3 regions of the Sphingopyxis sp. EU05-FHT14B03 genome follow, and region 2 is predicted to be linked to each of the others. Evidence: predicted binding sites of a transcription regulator. Region 2 holds the regulator's gene; each other region holds the start of a gene.

Region 1 (5,717 bases), on a different contig from region 2:
CGCCATGGCCGCTGCGCGCATGATCGGCGTGGCCATGGGTGACCGCCGCGCGCTCGACGGGGCGCGACGGGTCGATCCACACATCGGCGGGCTTGACGTAGATGCCGCTCGGGTGCGGCTCGATCCAGGTCCTGGCCTTCGCCATCAGGCAGCGAGCTTTCGCGCCCGGGCCAGATCGGCCACGAACGCCGTCCGCTCCTCGGCCGCGCGATCGTGATCGGGCAGGCGCAGCAAGAAGGAGGGGTGGATCGTCGCGATCAATTTCGTGCCCCCCGCCAGTTCGTGCACCGTGCCGCGCATCGATGTGATGCTCGCGCTCTTGCCCGTCACCCCGCGCAGCGCGCTGCCACCCAAGGTGACGATCAGCTCGGGCTGCACCAGCGCGCGCTCCTTGTCGAGCCACCAGCGGCAGATGTCGATCTCGCCCGTCGTCGGATTCTGGTGGAGCCGGCGCTTGCCGCGCGGCTCGAACTTGAAATGCTTGACCGCGTTGGTGAGGAAGACCGACGTGCGATCGAGCCCCGCCTCTTTGAGCACTTCGTTCAACAACTGTCCCGCCGGGCCGACGAAAGGCCGCCCTTCGAGGTCCTCGCGATCGCCCGGCTGTTCGCCGACGAGCATGATCCGCGCCGCGCCGGGACCCTCGCCCGTCACCGCCTGCGTCGCGTTGCAATGAAGCGGGCAGCGTGTGCAGCCGCCGATGGCGCGCGCGAGGTCGGCGAGCGTGTCGATATCGTCGGTCAGGGCCAGGTCGTCGATCACGCGGATTCGCCATTTGTCGGTTTGCGGGTTCGCTAGCGAAACGGCGGTCTCGCGCATCCGTTCCACCCGCGCCCCGGCCCCGGCAAGCAAGGACGCGATATCCTGCGCCTCGGGCAGATTGTGCCAATATTTCTTCGGCATCTCGGCGCGCATCGCGTCGATCTTGACCCGCGCGGGGTTGAAGATCGCGCCATAATAAGTGCGCCACTGATCCTCGACGACATCGCTGCCCGGCACCTCGTCCTTCGTCCCGCCGTCGCCATAGCGCAGTATCTCAGCCTGCCAAATCGCGCGCGCGTCGGGGGTGACGATCGCCCAATCCATGCCGGTAAAGCGGCGCTGAAAGAAGGGTGCGGTCAGCCGCAGGATGCGATGATCGGGCTCGAACCAAGCCGCGAAACTTTCGCGCCCCGCCTCTTCACCCAAGCGCCGGAATCGCACGAACGCATGCATCTTGTGAATGTCGCGGCGGATCGCCTTGTCGGTCTTGCGCAGCCAGTCGACATCGGCATCGGTCGTTCGCGCGAGCAATTGCCGATCGCGCGCCGCGCGCCAGACGAGGCGATACAGCCGCGCCGGGACTTGCGGGTCGCGGTGACAGATCACCCGGTCGGCCATTTCGAGCAGTTCGCGCGGCAGCGACACCGTACCCGCCGATGCGTGCACCTCGTCACCACCGAACAGCGAAGCCCCCTCCTTCGCGCCGCGCCAGTTCACATCATCGGGCGCGATGCCGCCCGCCAGCAACCCGCGCGCCACCGCGCGCCACTCGGCGAAATCGCCGGGCGTCCGCAGCACCGCCTCCCTCACAGCGCGAGCGCCAGTTGCTCGGCGGGTGGCGCAAAGCGCGCGCGCAAATCGGCGCTGTCGGTGAGCTTCCCCGGCCGCCAGTCGAGCGTCACGATGAAGGGCAGGACCTTTTTCACCGACGCGGTCAGCTTCGCAAGGTCGCCGAGCCGCAGCTTGCCCGTCCGCCGCACCGCGACGATGCGCTCGACCGCGCGCGTCCCCAGCCCGGGCACGCGCAGCAGCAATTCGCGCGGTGCGCGGTTGATATCGACTGGAAAAATCTCGCGCCGCATCAAGGCCCAGGCGAGCTTGGGATCGATCGCAAGGTCAAGCATGCCCCCGCTCGCCCCCTCCATGATCTCGCTGCGCGCAAAGCCATAGAAACGCAGCAGCCAGTCGGCCTGGTACAGGCGATGCTCGCGCATCAAGGGCGGGCGCACCGGGGGCAGCGCACTGCTCGCATCGGGGATCGGGCTATACGCCGAATAATAGACGCGGCGCAGGTGATAGCCCGAATAGAGATTGTCGGCGGTCGCGAGAATATCGTCGTCGCGCGCGGCGTCGGCGCCGACGATCATCTGGGTCGATTGTCCCGCCGGCGCGAAGCGCGGCGGTGCCGCCTTGCCGATCAGCCGGCTCTTCGCCGCCTCGATCGCATCGTCGGCGCCGACGCGCACCGATGCCATCGTCTTGCGGATCGTCGCGGGCTTTTTCTCTGGCGCGAAGCTCGACAGCCCCGCCTCGGTCGGCAGTTCGACATTGGTCGACAGCCGATCAGCATAAAGCCCCGCCAGCGCGATCAGGCCCGGGTCGGCCCCCGCGATCGTCTTCAGATGGATATAACCCTGAAACAGATGCTCCTCGCGCAGGATTCGCGCGACCTCGACCAATTGCTCCATCGTATAATCTTCGGAACGGATGATGCCCGAGGAGAGGAACAGCCCCTCGATATAATTGCGCTTGTAGAAATCGAGCGTCAGCGTGACGACCTCTTGCGGCGAAAACCGCGCGCGCTCGACATTGCTCGACGCGCGGTTGATGCAGAAGCGGCAGTCGTAGATGCAGAAATTGGTGAGCAGGATTTTCAGCAGCGAGATGCAGCGCCCGTCGGGGGCATAGCTGTGACAGATGCCCATGCCCTCGGTCGACCCGATGCCCCTGGTCGCCAGCGAATCGCGTTTGACCGTCCCCGACGACGCGCAGGACGCATCATACTTCGCGGCGTCGGCGAGTAGCGCGAGCTTCTGGAGAATCGTCTTGCGGCTCATGCCGGCCACCATAGCATCCGGAACAAATAAAGAACAAACTTAGGTTAAGGGGCTTCGGCGGCGTCCGACCTTGTTGACAGGCGCGGCGTGCGGCATGATGCGGCCGCGGGGTTTTTCGTTTGGAGCGAGAGCTTTGGGATCAAGGACGCGGCGATATATTTGGGCTCCGCTGGTCGCGATGACGCTCATCGCTTTCTGGAGCCTGATCACCGGGCGAACGCCCGGTCTGTCGCTGATGGTCTCGACATTGGCGGCCTACTGGGCTTCGGCCTATTTTTCGGGTCGCGGTGCGGCCGATATGGACGATATGGACGCACCGCCGACGCGAAAGGATCTCGTCTGGGCTGTGGCATGCGCGCCATTTGCGATCCTGGGACTCGGTTTTTGGGGCTATCAGCTGGCGATCGGCCTCGACAAAGGCATATTGCTCGTGGCGCGGAACTGGACCGTGTCGTGGGCCGACTATCCCTTCGGCTTTGCCTTCACCATCGCCATGTATCTGGTCTTCGCGGCGCTGATGCTCGCAATGCTCTATTATTCCTGGTTCACGATCCGCGAGTGGATCGACGAGCGCCGCGCCGCAACGGAGCGCCGCTGAGCGCTGGTCACCCCCGCCCCAGCCGCATCCGGAACGCGTCGAGGTGAAAATAGCTCGGGTCGAAATCGCACATCGCCGCCAGCGCATCGGGATCGAGGAAGCGGATCCACTGCCGACTCATCTCGATATAGCCCTCGCGTACCAGCCGCCGCAGCACGCGGTTGGTGTGGATCGGGGTCAGCCCCAATGTGTCGGCGATCTGCGTCTGGGTCATCGGCAGGCGCAGCGTATCGTCGCCCGCCAGCTTGACGATCTGCGCGCGGCGATGGAGTTCGAGCAGCAGATGGCCGATCCGCTCCTGCGCGCTCTGGCGCCCGTTGCGGACGATCTGTTCGCGCAGGAACGCCTCCTCCTGCACCTGCGTCCACCAGAAGGCCATGGTCAGCGCGCCCGATCCCGACATCAGGTCGCGCACCGCTTGCGGCGCGATCGCATAGGCCGACCCCTGGGTGATCGCGAGCACGCTGTGGTCGGCCTCGGCCGCCACCAGCACCTGCAGGTCGAAGATGTCGCCGGGGAGCAGGATGTTGAGGATCTGGCGCCGACCGTCCTCGAGCTCCTTGTAGCGCGCTGCCCAGCCTTCGCGCATCACCAGCACCGCGTCCATCGGCTGACCGGCGGTCACGATCTCGCTGTTCGCGGCAAAGCTGCGCACCTTGCCGCCGAGCGCGAGCATCTGCTCTCGCTCGTGCGCGCCGAGGTCACTGTAAAACTGCAAGCGCGCCACCAGCGCTTCCAACGTCATAAAGCCCCCGCCTCGATCGTTAAGCTTCGCGCCACCGCGCGGGCAATGTGATGGTACAGACCAGGCCGCCGGGTTCCCAGCGTCGCTCGATCGTCCCGCCAAGGTTATTACGCACACTGCGCTCCATCAACAAGGTGCCAAAGCTGGTACGCTGCGGCGGACCGGCGATCGGCGTGCCGCCGCTCTCGGTCCAGATCAGGCGGAACTGCCGGTCGGCGTCGCCCTCGGCATCCTGCGACCAGGCGACATCGACGCTCCCGGTCTCGCTGGCGAGCGCGCCGTGCTTGACCGCATTGGTCGCCAGTTCGTTGAACAACAGCGCCATCGCGACCACCGCATTTTCGGGCAGCTCGAGATCGGGACCAGACCAGGTGATGCGCGGGAACGCCGCCTCGACCTCACGCAGCAGCGCGTGCATCGACCCGGTCAGGAAATTGGCGCCGAGCAGGACATTCTGTGCGCGGTTGAGCGCATCGAGCCGGCTGCTGATCCGCTCGACATAATCGTCGACATCGACGGCGGCATGGCGGGTCAGCGAAATGATCGCGCCGACGGTCGCGAACAGATTGCGCATCCGGTGGTGCAACTCGCGCATCAATATCGTGTCGTTGTCGCGCCGATTACGCTGCTCGGTGATATCGATGCTGACCCCCGTCAGCATCGCGTCGTTCGACCGCACGTCCCAGTCGCCGCGGATCGACAGCCAGCGGATGCCGCGTTCGGGGTGCAGGATGCGATGCTCGACCGAATAGGGGGTGCCGTTCGCGATCGAATCGTCGAGCACCGCGTGCACCAGCGCATGATCTTCGGGGTGGATGCGCTCGAAGGCCAGCGCGGCGGTGGCGAGCGCCGTTTCATGATCGGCGCCCCACAATTCGGCGACCGCACCATGCCATTGCAAAACATCTGTGCGCGGGTCGAGCTGCCAGGTCGCGACCCCCGAAAAATCGAGCGCACGCTCAAGCATGTGGCGCGCGGCGTCGCGCTCCATGCCGATCCGCCGCAGATCGGCCTCGGCCATGATGATCGAGGCGAAATCCGCGAGCCGTTCGAGCTCCTTGGGCGTCAGCGCCGAGCGCGGCTTGCGGTCGATGATGCACAGCGTTCCGAGTATGGCCCCGTTATAGGCGTAGAGCGGCACCCCGGCATAGAATCGGATGTCAGGCGCCCCGGTGACCAGCGGATTGTCGCGAAAGCGCGGATCGGTCGAGGCGTCGGTGACCACCACTGGCCGGCCCTCGGCGACGACGAACTGACAGAAGCTGATGTCGCGCGGCGTTTCAGGCACGTCGAGGCCGAAGGCCGATTTGAACCATTGGCGGCAGTCGTCGATCAGCGACACGAGCACGATCGGCGCGTCGAACAGGTCGGCGACGAGTTTGGTCACCCGGTCGAATGCCGGTTCGGGCGCCGTGTCCAGGATGCGATATTCGCGCAGCGTCCGCAGCCGCCGACTTTCATCGTGCGCGAGGTCCCTGTCCTCACCGTCCGCCAAATTTGCCCCCCTGTCGTCCCCTGGCGTCATCGCGCCGTGCCCTGGGGTCGCTGTGCCATG
Region 2 (5,717 bases):
GGCGTCGCGCTACCTTTCAGCCCCTCCACCACCGCTTCGCGGCGGTCCCCCTCCCCATGGCCTGCGGCCACAGGGAGGATCTCTCTATGCCCCCTTCCGCCCGGAACCGGTTTTCGTAACCCGCAGCAGAACCAGCTCGCCCCCATCACCGACCGGTATCCTATACGAACCGGTAATATCTCGCCGGTTACAGCAGGCGGTTACAAGAACCGGATCGACACCGGGAACCAGGGAACGAAGGATGGCGGGAATCAATCGGCTATCATGGCTTTTGGCGCTGCCGTCGACCGCCCCGTTACTGGTTCAGGCGGCGTGGGGGCGGGAGGGTGGCTCGGTCCAAGCGGCCGAATGGCCGAAAACCATGTATCAATGTCGTCACCGCGCGCCCCTCGACGGCTTCGGCGGCACGCTCGAATTCGACACGCTGTACACTGAAGCGGGCACGATCTTTTCCGAAAGCGGCCGATGGACGTCCGATTATCTACCCAGGCGCGCCCCGCCCCTCCCGGCCGGCCTGATGGCGGAACAGTCCATCATCCTCCCCGCCGGACAGCCAAGCGGCATGACGGTCATGATCGAATGGCCCGGCGGCAATGTCTGGGACAAGACGCCTACGCCCGATCCGTCTGCCAAAGCGATGATCCGCATCGTCAATATCGACGGCGTCGCCCGGTCGATGCGGAAAAAGGAGCGCTGGCACCAATCGGTCGTGGTCCGCAACAGCGAAGTCCTCCCCTACGCGAACGGCAATGACCGCATGCTTTTCCTCAGCCCGCTCGAACCCGCGCTGATCAGCAATTATGGCGATACCTCCAACATGGACCTGACGATGCCGGTCGCGAACCTCCTGGCTTGGGGCAGCGGGCTCGAAGCGCTGACGGTCTTCGATGTATTCGTCGAACCCCGGAAATACGACCCGCATAGTTTTCCCAACGGACCCGCCGGACCGATGCGGGTCGTCGGCGAATATCACATCGACATGACCGCGCTCGCCGCAGGCTTCGACAAGATCCGTGCCGAGCACCGGTGGTGGCGCGCCGGCCTCGCCGATTTCAAGACGCGCTGCGAAGCGACGCAGGTGTCGGACCCATCGCTGGAAATCATCGTCACCTGACCGCCTGTCATTATCTCTACTTGCCTTTCCTCCGCAGCGTTGCTTCGCTTCATCGCCATGACCCAACGCCCGACTCATCTCGACGAAAGCGGCGCCGCCCATATGGTCGACGTCGGCGCCAAGCCCGCAACCGCGCGCCGCGCCGTCGCCACCGGCCGCATCACCATGTCCCCTGCGGCGCTCGAAGCCATCCGCAGCGGCAACGCGCCCAAGGGCGACGTCCTCTCGACCGCGCGCATCGCCGGGATCATGGGCGCCAAGCGCACCGCCGACCTCATCCCGCTCTGCCATCCTCTCGCGCTCACCAAGGTCGGCGTCGAGTTCGAATGGGAGGAGACCGGCATTTCGGTCACCGCGACCGCCGCGACCACGGGGCCGACGGGGGTCGAGATGGAAGCGCTCACCGCCACCTCGGTCGCGCTGCTCACCCTCTACGACATGGCGAAGGCGCTCGACCGCGCGATGATGATCGGGGATATTCGTTTGCTCGAAAAGAGCGGCGGCCGCTCGGGCGACTGGCGCGCCGAATGAGCAAGCTGCTCCCCGTCGAGGAGGCGCAGGCACGCCTGCTCGCGCTCCGCGCCCCGCTGGCGCCCGAGAATATCGCCTTTTCCGAATCGCTTGGCTGCCATCTTTCGCGCGATGTCATCGCATTGCGCGACCAGCCCGCGGCGCCGCTTTCGGCGATGGACGGTTATGCGATCCGTTTCGCCGACCTGCCGGGACCATGGACGATCATCGGCGAGGTCGCCGCAGGCTCCGCGCCCGTCCTGCCCCTCGGCGCGGGTCAGGCGATCCGCATCTTCACCGGCGCGATGGTCCCCCACGACGCCGACACGGTCATCCTGCAGGAAGATGTCGCCGCCGACGGCACGGTCCTGACGCTGACCGGCGATGGCCCGGAGGCCCAGGGCGCCCATATTCGCGACCGCGCCAGCGACTTCGCGACCGGCGCCATGCTCGTCGCCGCCGGAACCCGGCTCAACGCCGGTGCGATCGCCGCGGCGATCATGGGTGGCGACGCGCAGCTTGTGGTCGGCGCCCGCCCGCGTGTCGCGATCCTCACCACCGGCGACGAACTCGTCCAGCCGGGCCGCGCGCTCGCGCCCGGCCAGATCCCCGACAGCAACGGCACGATGCTCGCCGCGATGCTCGCCGCCGAGCCCGCCATGGTCAGCATCCCGCTCCACATCCGCGACGACCGTGAAATTTTATCCAAGGTATTAAAAGACCTGGCGCGACGTCACGACGTCATCGTCACCGTCGGCGGCGCCTCGGTCGGCGATCACGACCATGTCCGCGGCGCGCTCGACGATGCCGGCGGGCGGCTCGATTTCTGGAAGATCGCGATGCGCCCCGGCAAGCCGCTGATCGCGGGCACGCTCGGCGACGCGCTGCTGCTTGGCCTGCCCGGCAACCCCTCGTCGGCCTTCGTCACCGCGACCCTGTTCCTGCTCCCCCTCGTCCGCCATCTCGCCGGCGCGCGAGACCCGCTCCCGCCACTGCGCACGGCCCCGCTCGCGGCCCCCCTCGGCCCCGGCGGCGCGCGACGCGACTATCTGCGTGGACGGATCGACGGCGGCCTTCTCTCGCCCTTCGACGGACAGGACAGCGGCCGCACCTTTCCGCTCGCTGCGGCGAACGCCCTCGTCATCCGCGAGATCGGTGCGCCGTCCCGCGCGGCGGGCGAAGCGGCGGATTATATCGACATCGCTTGACAAGTTCGCTTCTGTTCCATTATCGTTCTCCTTATGTCCGAAACCGGCATCATGGAGAACGCCCGATGTTGACCGCCAAGCAGCATGAACTGCTCCACTTCATCCAGCAAAAGCTCGACGCGAGCGGCATCTCGCCGTCGTTCGAGGAGATGAAGGAGGCGCTCGGGCTCAAGTCCAAATCGGGAATCCACCGCCTGATCAGCGCGCTCGAGGAGCGCGGCTTCCTTCGCCGCCTCCCCAACCGCGCCCGCGCGCTCGAGGTCGTCAAGCTTCCCGAGGGCGGCAAGGCGGTCGTCAGCACCGATCGCGACAATGTCGTGCCGCTGCGCAAACCCGCCCCCGCGATGCGCCCGATCGCCGCGAACGACATCGTCGAGGTCCCGCTCCACGGCAAGATCGCCGCGGGTGTGCCGATCGAGGCGTTCGAAAATCATGACAATCTCACGGTCCCCGCCGCGCTGCTCGGTTCGGGCGAACATTATGCGCTCGAAGTGTCGGGCGACTCGATGGTCGAGGCCGGCATCTTCGACGGCGATTATGCGCTGATCCAAAAGGTCAACACCGCGCGCGAGGGCGACATCGTCGTCGCGCTCGTCGACGGGCAGGATGCGACGCTCAAATATTTCCGCCGCGAGGGCAAGATGATCCGCCTCGATCCCGCGAACAGTGCCTATGAGCCGCAGCGCTACGCCGCCGAGCGCGTCATCGTGCAAGGGAAGTTGTCGGGACTGCTTCGTCGTTACCACTGACCTGCGGCGGGCGGCGCCACATATGCTCGTCGCCCGCGCCTAACGCCGTCACCGCGCGCGGCCGCTCACCGAGGTAAAGCGCCAGCCCGCCGGTCTGCGGCAGCGTATCGCGATCGATCGTCAGCCAGCGGCCGGCGCATTCGTGCGGCAGCCAGCGCTCGCTGATCACCACATCGGCGGCGGCGCACGCCGCCGCCATGTCCGCCCCCTCGATCCGGTCGCGCCCGCGCGCCGCGAGGATGGTGCGGTCATCCTGCGTCCAGCGACAGAAATCGCGGTTGCAGGCGACATGATCGAGGTCGGTGAGCGCGGCGAGCGGCGCATCGATCCCCGCCGCCTCGGCCACCGCGTCGCGCACATAATCCCCCGCCCGCTCGCGCAGCAATGCATAGCTGCCGTCGGGGAGCGCCGCGGCGATATGCTTGCCGTCGCCGGTAATCAGCACATCGGGGCGCGGCTGGGCGAGCAGGACGATCATGCCGAGGACCAGCGGCACCGCCCCCGCCCAACGCCAGCGCGTCCGCCACAGCAGCAGCCATATCCCGCCGAAGATCGCGAGTCCGAAACCCCAGGGCGGGAACACCGGCAGCGTCGCGACCGCGCCGGGCGCATCGGCGACGCTGTGCGCGAGCCAGATCAGGGCGTTCAGCGCCTGCTCGGCGACCCACCAGAAGGGCGCGCCGAGCCCGACGCTGTCGAACAGCAAAGCCAGCGCCTCGGCGGGCATGATGACAAAGGTCGTCAGCGGGATCGCGACGACATTGGCGAGCGCGCCATAGAGCCCCGCCTTGTGGAAATGGAACAGCGCGATCGGCGCCAGCGCGACCTCGACCGCGAGCCCGGTGATCACCAGTCCCGCGACCCCGCGTCCCAGGCGAAACACCCATGGCTCCTCGCGCCGCGCCATGAACCGCTGCATCGCCCGGCTTTCGTGGAGCGCGACGATCGCGGTGATCGCCGCGAAACTCAGCTGAAAACTCGGCCCCGCCAGCGACTCGGGACGCCAGATCAGCACGATCAGCGCGCCCGCCGCGACCAGCCGCAGCGTCAGCGCCTCGCGCCCGAGCAGGAACGCGATCAGCACCAGCAGCGCGGCGATGAACGAGCGCAAGGTCGGCACCTCGGCCCCCGCGAGCAGCGTATATCCCCCGCCAGCGAGTGCCGCGACCGCCGCCGCCAGCGGCAGCACATAGCCCGCCAGCGCCAGCCGCCGGCTGAGCGCGAGCAGGCTCATCGCGATCAGCATTGCAAAGGTCACCACCGCGGTCACATGCAGCCCGCTGATCGACAGCAGATGCGCCAGCCCGCTCCGCCGCATCGCCTCCTCGTCGGCCTCGCTGATCGCGCCGCGATCGCCGGCGACGAGCGCCGCGGCGATCCCCCCCGCCGATCCGTCGATCTGCCCGTGGATATGATCGCTCAGCCGCGCGCGCAGCGTCTGCACCCCGTCCCCCGCACCCGGTGCCCGCCCGATCTCGCCGAGCACCGTGCCGACCGCGCCGATCCGGTCGAACCAGGCGCGCTGCGCGAAATCATAACCGCCGGGCAGGCTCGCGGTCGGCGGCGGCATCAACCGCGCGCGCAGGCCGATCGCCTCGCCCGGCGCGATGCCCTTGCCCTGCTCGCCCGCCGCGGTGATCCGCAACCGCGGCGGCAGATCGGGTCGCCTCAGCGGCCGCACGATCAGCCGGACCTGGTCTTTCGCCGGCAGCGGCTCGACGCTTTCGACGCTCGCCGAAAATTCGGTCACCACCGGCAGCGCCAGCACGGGCGCCGACACCCAGACCGCTCGCCCCCACACGAGCAACAGCCCCAGCGCCATCACCGCGCACCCGACGACGACCGCGCGCCCGAACCGGCGTTGCCAGCCGATCAGCAGCCCGGCGAGCGCCCCGGCACCCAACATCAGCAACAGCCCGATCCAGTGGGTCCGGGTGGGCAGCGCGAACCAGGCGGCGATCCCCGCGCCGAGCGCGACCGGCAGCCAAAGCGCGATCCGTTCGCGCTCGGCATCGAGCCGCGCTTCGATCGACTCGGGCATGCGCCGCACCATCGCCGCCGCGCGCAAACCAATGGGCGTTTGAAGCGGCCTTGTCGCCATGCTAGGGGCACCCCCGATCCCCGTCCCCGCCGTCC
Region 3 (5,717 bases), on a different contig from region 2:
GGCGCTGTTGTTCTGGGCGACGCGCGACGCGGTGCTGGCGGCGGGTTTCCTCGCCGGGCTGGCGGTTACCGGCGGCGCGGTGATCCTGCTGCGCCGACTTTTTCCTGCGGCCGTCGGCGGCGAGGCGGCGTTGCCCGACTGGACGATGCTGCGCGCTGCGGTCGATCATGACGATGTCGGTATCGCGGTGACCGACCGCGCCGGACGACTCGTCTGCGCCAACGACCTGTTCGCGACCTGGATGGGCGGCTTCGTGACCCCGCCCGGCCTGCCGCTCGAAGGACGCGGCGCCGAACTGCTCAAGAACGCCGGGCGCACTGCCTGGCGCGACGGCCAGGGGGAGGTCGAAGACCTGACGGTCGGCACCCTCCACCTGCGCGCACAGGTGATCCGCACCGGCCTGTCCGAAGATTATCTGGTGTGGCGTTTTTCGGCGGTCGAACGGCTCGATCTCGTCTCCGAAATCAGCCGTCATCTCGATGGCCCGGCGGGCCGCACGCTCGGCCAGGCGGGGATCATGGCGGCGCTGGTCAACGCCGAGGGACGGCTGCGCGTTGCCAATCACGCCTTCCTGCTGCGCGCGCTGGGGGAGAGCGACGCGACCCATTATGCGGGCCGCGACGTCGCGCCGCTGCTCCGGCTCGACGATGCCGGGACGCTCTATTTCGGGCGCGAGGGCGAACGCGCGACGCCGGTCCGCTTGCTCCAGATCCCGTTGATCCCTGCCGACAGCCATGGTCCGATGCTGCTGGCGCTGATCGACGAGGAGGTCGGCGCGGCCGATCGCGGCACCGCGCAAACTTATGTCGAGACCTTGCTGTCCCTGCTGCCCTTCGGCCTCGCGATGGTCGATCGCGACGGACGCTTCCTCTACATGAATCGTGCCTTCGTCCGCGCCGCCGGATTGTCCGAGGCGAAGATGCCGCGTTACCCCGGCGATATCGTGGTCAGCGAGGACAAGGGGCCGCTCGCCGACATGATTCGCCGCCACAGCAGCGGACAACAGGTCGGCGGCGACCTGTCGATCCGGCTCGCCGGGCAGGGCGACGAGCCGGTGTCGATGCGCGTCGTCGGGGTGCGCGGGCTCGGCGAGGCGGCGGTACTGCTGAGCCTCAAGGATTCGAGCGAAGAATCGCGGCTCAAGCGCCAGGTCGCGCAGGCATCGAAGATGCAGGCGGTCGGCCAGCTCGCGGGCGGCGTGGCGCATGATTTCAATAACATATTGACCGCGGTGCTCGGCAGCTGCGACCTGATGCTCATGCGGCATACGCCCGGCGACAGCGATTATGACGATATCCAGCAAATTCGCAGCAACGCCAATCGCGCCGCCAGCCTGACGCGGCAATTGCTCGCTTTCTCGCGGCAACAGACACTGCGTCCGCAAATCCTGCAGCTGCCCGACGTGATTTCGGAGGTGTCGCATCTGCTCAAGCGGCTGATCGGTGAGACGGTGCAATTGTCGGTGCGCCACGGGCGCGGACTGGGCGCGGTGCGTGCCGACCCGGGGCAACTCGAACAGGTCATCATCAACCTTGCGGTCAATGCGCGCGATGCGATGGCGGGGCAGGGCACGCTGACGATGGAAACCTATCCGGTCACTGCCGCCGAGGTGCGCGCGATGGGCAGCGACGTGATGCCGCCCGCCGATTATAGCGCGCTCAAGGTCAGCGACACCGGCGGCGGCATTCCCGCCGACGTGCTGCCCAAGATTTTCGAACCCTTTTTCACCACCAAGGATGTCGGCAAGGGAACCGGACTCGGCCTCTCGACCGTCTATGGCATCATCAAGCAGTCGGCGGGCTTCATCTTCGCCGACAGCAAGCCGGGCGAAGGCGCGAGCTTCACCATCTACCTGCCGGTCCATCGCGCCGGCAAGGATGCGCCCGCCGTCGCGCCGCCGCCCCCCAAACCCAAGAAGAGCCAGTGGGGCACCGGCACGATCCTTCTCGTCGAGGATGAGGATATGGTGCGTGCGGTCGCCGAACGCGCGCTGACCCGCGCCGGCTACACCGTCGTCACCGCGTCGCAGGGCGAGGAAGGGCTCGAACGCTTCGGCCAGATGGACAAGGTCGACCTGATCCTGACCGACGTGATGATGCCGACGATGGACGGGCCGGCGATGGTCCGCGCGTTGCGCGCCAAGCGTCCCGACCTGCCCGTTTTGTTCATGTCGGGCTATGCCGAGGAACAATTGCGCCAGTCGATCGATATTGATCATGTGTCCTTCCTTCCCAAACCCTTTTCGGTCGCGCAATTGACCGAGGCGACCTCGGCGGCGCTCGATGCCGCGGCGCAGCGGGCCGGCTGATGACGGCGAATCGCAACATCCTGCTCGTCGAGGACGATGTGTTGATCGGCATGATGCTGGTCGACATGTTTGACGCGCTGGGCTTCCCCGAACCCGCACAGGCGGCGAGCGTCGAGGATGCTCTGGCGATCATCGCGGCGCAGCCGGTCGACGCGGCGCTGGTCGACATCAATCTCGGCGAGGCGAAGGGCTGGCCGGTCGCCGATGCGCTCGCGGCGAAGGATATTCCCTTCGCCTTCACGTCGGGTGGTGGCGACGCGATTCCGCCGGCGCACGCCCACCGCAAACTGGTATCGAAGCCGTTCCGGCTCAGCGAAATCGAAACCGTTCTCAACGAATTTTTCGACGGATAAGCGTGCGGTTTGCGCCGTCGCAATAAATTTTGTTCTACTCTTGTTCCTTTAGAACAAATACCGTACACAGGTCCGGCGTTGCGATGCTTCTGCCTTCGCGATAGAGCAGGAAAGGGACGGTCATGGCCGGTCAATTGTCACTCGTCGAATCGGGGAAATCAGTGAACAGCACGGACAGGCAGAAGGCGCTCGACGCCGCCTTGGCACAAATCGATCGCGCCTTCGGCAAGGGCTCGGTGATGAAATTGGGTTCGAAGGAGACGATGCAGGTCGAAGCGATTTCGACCGGATCGCTCGGACTCGACATCGCCCTCGGCGTCGGCGGCCTGCCGCGCGGGCGCGTCATCGAAATCTACGGCCCCGAAAGCTCGGGCAAGACGACCCTCGCACTCCACGTCCTTGCCGAGGCGCAGAAGGGCGGCGGCACCGTCGCTTTCGTCGACGCCGAACATGCGCTCGACCCGGTCTACGCCAGGAAACTTGGCGTCAATATCGACGAACTGATCGTGTCGCAGCCCGACACCGGCGAACAGGCGCTCGAAATCGTCGACACGCTGGTGCGCTCGAACGCGATCGACGTGCTCGTCGTCGACTCGGTCGCCGCGCTCGTTCCGCGCGCCGAAATCGAGGGCGAGATGGGCGACAGCCATGTCGGCCTGCAGGCGCGCTTGATGTCGCAGTCGCTGCGCAAGCTCACCGGCTCGATCAGCCGTTCGCGCTGCATGGTGATCTTCATCAACCAGCTGCGCATGAAGATCGGCGTGATGTACGGCAACCCCGAGACAACGACGGGCGGCAACGCGCTGAAATTCTACGCTTCGGTTCGCCTCGACATCCGCCGCACCGGCCAGATCAAGAATGGCGACGAAATCGTCGGCAACACCACTCGCGTCAAGGTCGTCAAGAACAAGGTCGCGCCGCCGTTCAAGCAGGTCGAATTCGACATCATGTATGGCCAGGGCATCTCCAAGATCGGCGAGATTCTCGATCTCGGCGTCAAGGCGGGCATCGTCGAGAAATCGGGCGCCTGGTTCAGCTATGATTCGATCCGCATCGGACAGGGCCGCGAGAATTCCAAGACCTTCCTCAAGGATAACCCCGAACTGATGGAACGGCTGGAAACCGCGATCCGCGGCAAGACAGACCAGGTCGCCGAGGAAATGATGGTCGGCCCCGACGACGACACCGACGACTGATAGGAATCCGGTCGGTCCGTTCCTGCGGACCGGCCGTCCAACGGCGGCGGGTTCCTTGCCCCTCAGGTTCGCAACCCTCTCGCGGACCGGCCCGCCCGCCGTTGGCCTTGCGCGGCCCCTTCGAGCGGCTACAAGCACGCCATGCCCGCGATCCGCCTCTTTGGCCTGCCCACCGACGTCAACAGCAGCTTCGAACGCGGCGCCGCCGCCGGGCCCGCCGCGATCCGCGCCCAGCTCTGGAGCGAGCGCGGCAATATGGCGAGCGAACTCGGCCCCGAACTCGGCACCGACATCGCCTTCGCCGACGACGGCGACCTCGCGCTGACCGAGGACACCGCGCGCGACGACGCGATGATCCGCCGCCACGTCGCGCTTGTGCGCGAAGATGGTGAAATTCCACTCGCCCTCGGCGGCGACCATGCCGTGACTCTTCCGCTCGTCGAGGCGGCGGCGGCCTGTTTCGGGCCGGTCAACATCCTCCATATCGACGCGCATCCCGACCTCTACGACGATTTCGAGGGCAATCCGCGCAGCCACGCGTCGCCCTTCGCCCGCATCTACGATGGCGGCCATGCCGCGCGGCTGGTGCAGGTCGGCATCCGCACGCTGAACCGACACTGCCGCGAGCAGGCCGACCGCTTCGGGGTCGAGATCGTGCCGATGGCGGGTTTCACCCCCGATGCGGTGCCGGTACTCGAAGGCCCGCTCTACATCTCGATCGACATGGACGGCATCGACCCGTCGGCGGCGCCCGGCGTCGCGCATCCCGAGCCTGGCGGACTGACGGTGCGCGAACTGCTCGCCGTCCTGCACAAACAGACCGCGCCGATTATCGGCGCCGATATCGTCGAACATCATCCCGGCCGCGATACCGGCGAGGTCACCGCGATCCTCGGCGCCAAGCTGGTGCGCGAGATCGCGGCGCTGATCGATCGCAACGGGACCTACACACCATAAGAGGAGAGCGACATGAGCCTGATCGTCCACCACCTGAACAACAGCCGCTCGCAGCGCATCCTGTGGCTGCTCGAGGAACTGGGTGTGCCCTATGAAATCAAGCACTACCAGCGCGACGCCGTCACCAACCTCGCGCCGCCCGAATTGAAGGCCATTCATCCCCTCGGCAAATCGCCGTTGCTTGAAGATGCGGGGCGGGTGATCCAGGAATCGGGCGCGATCGCTGAATATCTGTGCGACAATTATGGCGGTGAGGCGCTCGTTCCAGCGCGCGGCACCGACGACCATGTCCGCCACCTCGAACTTATCCACTTCGCCGAAGGATCGGCGATGACCCCGATCCTGCTCAACATCTACCTTGGCCGGCTCGGCGACGCCGCGGCGCCGGTGAAGCCGCGGATCGACGAGCAACTCGACGCGCATTTCCGCTATCTCGACAATGAAGTGAACGACGCCGGCCATTTCATCGGCGACGGGCTGTCGGCGGCCGACATCATGCTCAGCTTCCCGGCAGAGGTTGCCGCGATGGGCGGCGCCGACCGATATCCCAAGCTGGCGGCCTTCGTGGCCGCGATGCACGCACGCCCGACGTGGCAGGCGGCGCGTGCGAAGGGCGGGGCTTATTTTGTCTTCTGACCGCCTGCGCATTATTGCCACCGCCGTCCTGCTCGGCCTCGCGGTTCCGGCGGCGGCGCAATCGCCGCTGCTCGGTCCCGAGGTCGAGCGCGTCGTCAACGCCCCCGAAGGGGCAAGCTTCGTGCCGGACGCCGCCGACGAGAGTGACGCGATGGGCCGTGTCGCATCCTATACGATGGCGCTCGCGCGGCGCGATTTTGCGTCGGCCTATGCGATGTTGCGGCTGTCGTTTCAGGCGTCGAACCCGCGGCTAGAATGGGAAACCAA

What was found. Region 2 encodes LexA, which represses DNA repair genes until DNA is damaged. Its sites were predicted from a motif close to GTTCCNCNCTTGTTCT; they were not measured.
Region 1: the regulator LexA is predicted to act here: its motif matches at 2,839-2,854, upstream of AC3WS4_RS16880 (putative DNA modification/repair radical SAM protein).
Region 3: the regulator LexA is predicted to act here: its motif matches at 2,693-2,708, upstream of recA (recombinase RecA).

The regions. Positions count from the first base shown of each region.
Region 1 covers NZ_JBYTDC010000003.1:85,996-91,712, forward strand. Annotated here, with positions in the region: gene AC3WS4_RS16870 (ligase-associated DNA damage response exonuclease) at 1-145, opposite strand, end outside; gene AC3WS4_RS16875 (UdgX family uracil-DNA binding protein) at 145-1,560, opposite strand; gene AC3WS4_RS16880 (putative DNA modification/repair radical SAM protein) at 1,569-2,819, opposite strand; gene AC3WS4_RS16885 (hypothetical protein) at 2,998-3,417, shown strand; gene AC3WS4_RS16890 (Crp/Fnr family transcriptional regulator) at 3,425-4,162, opposite strand; gene AC3WS4_RS16895 (GAF domain-containing protein) at 4,182-5,657, opposite strand.
Region 2 covers NZ_JBYTDC010000002.1:500,606-506,322, reverse strand. Annotated here, with positions in the region: gene AC3WS4_RS11560 (hypothetical protein) at 242-1,114, shown strand; gene moaC (cyclic pyranopterin monophosphate synthase MoaC) at 1,172-1,645, shown strand; gene AC3WS4_RS11550 (molybdopterin molybdotransferase MoeA) at 1,642-2,832, shown strand; gene lexA (transcriptional repressor LexA) at 2,898-3,581, shown strand; gene AC3WS4_RS11540 (ComEC/Rec2 family competence protein) at 3,535-5,622, opposite strand.
Region 3 covers NZ_JBYTDC010000001.1:182,664-188,380, reverse strand. Annotated here, with positions in the region: gene AC3WS4_RS01000 (hybrid sensor histidine kinase/response regulator) at 1-2,308, shown strand, start outside; gene AC3WS4_RS00995 (response regulator) at 2,308-2,661, shown strand; gene recA (recombinase RecA) at 2,784-3,857, shown strand; gene speB (agmatinase) at 3,999-4,814, shown strand; gene AC3WS4_RS00980 (glutathione S-transferase family protein) at 4,827-5,450, shown strand; gene AC3WS4_RS00975 (hypothetical protein) at 5,440-5,717, shown strand, end outside.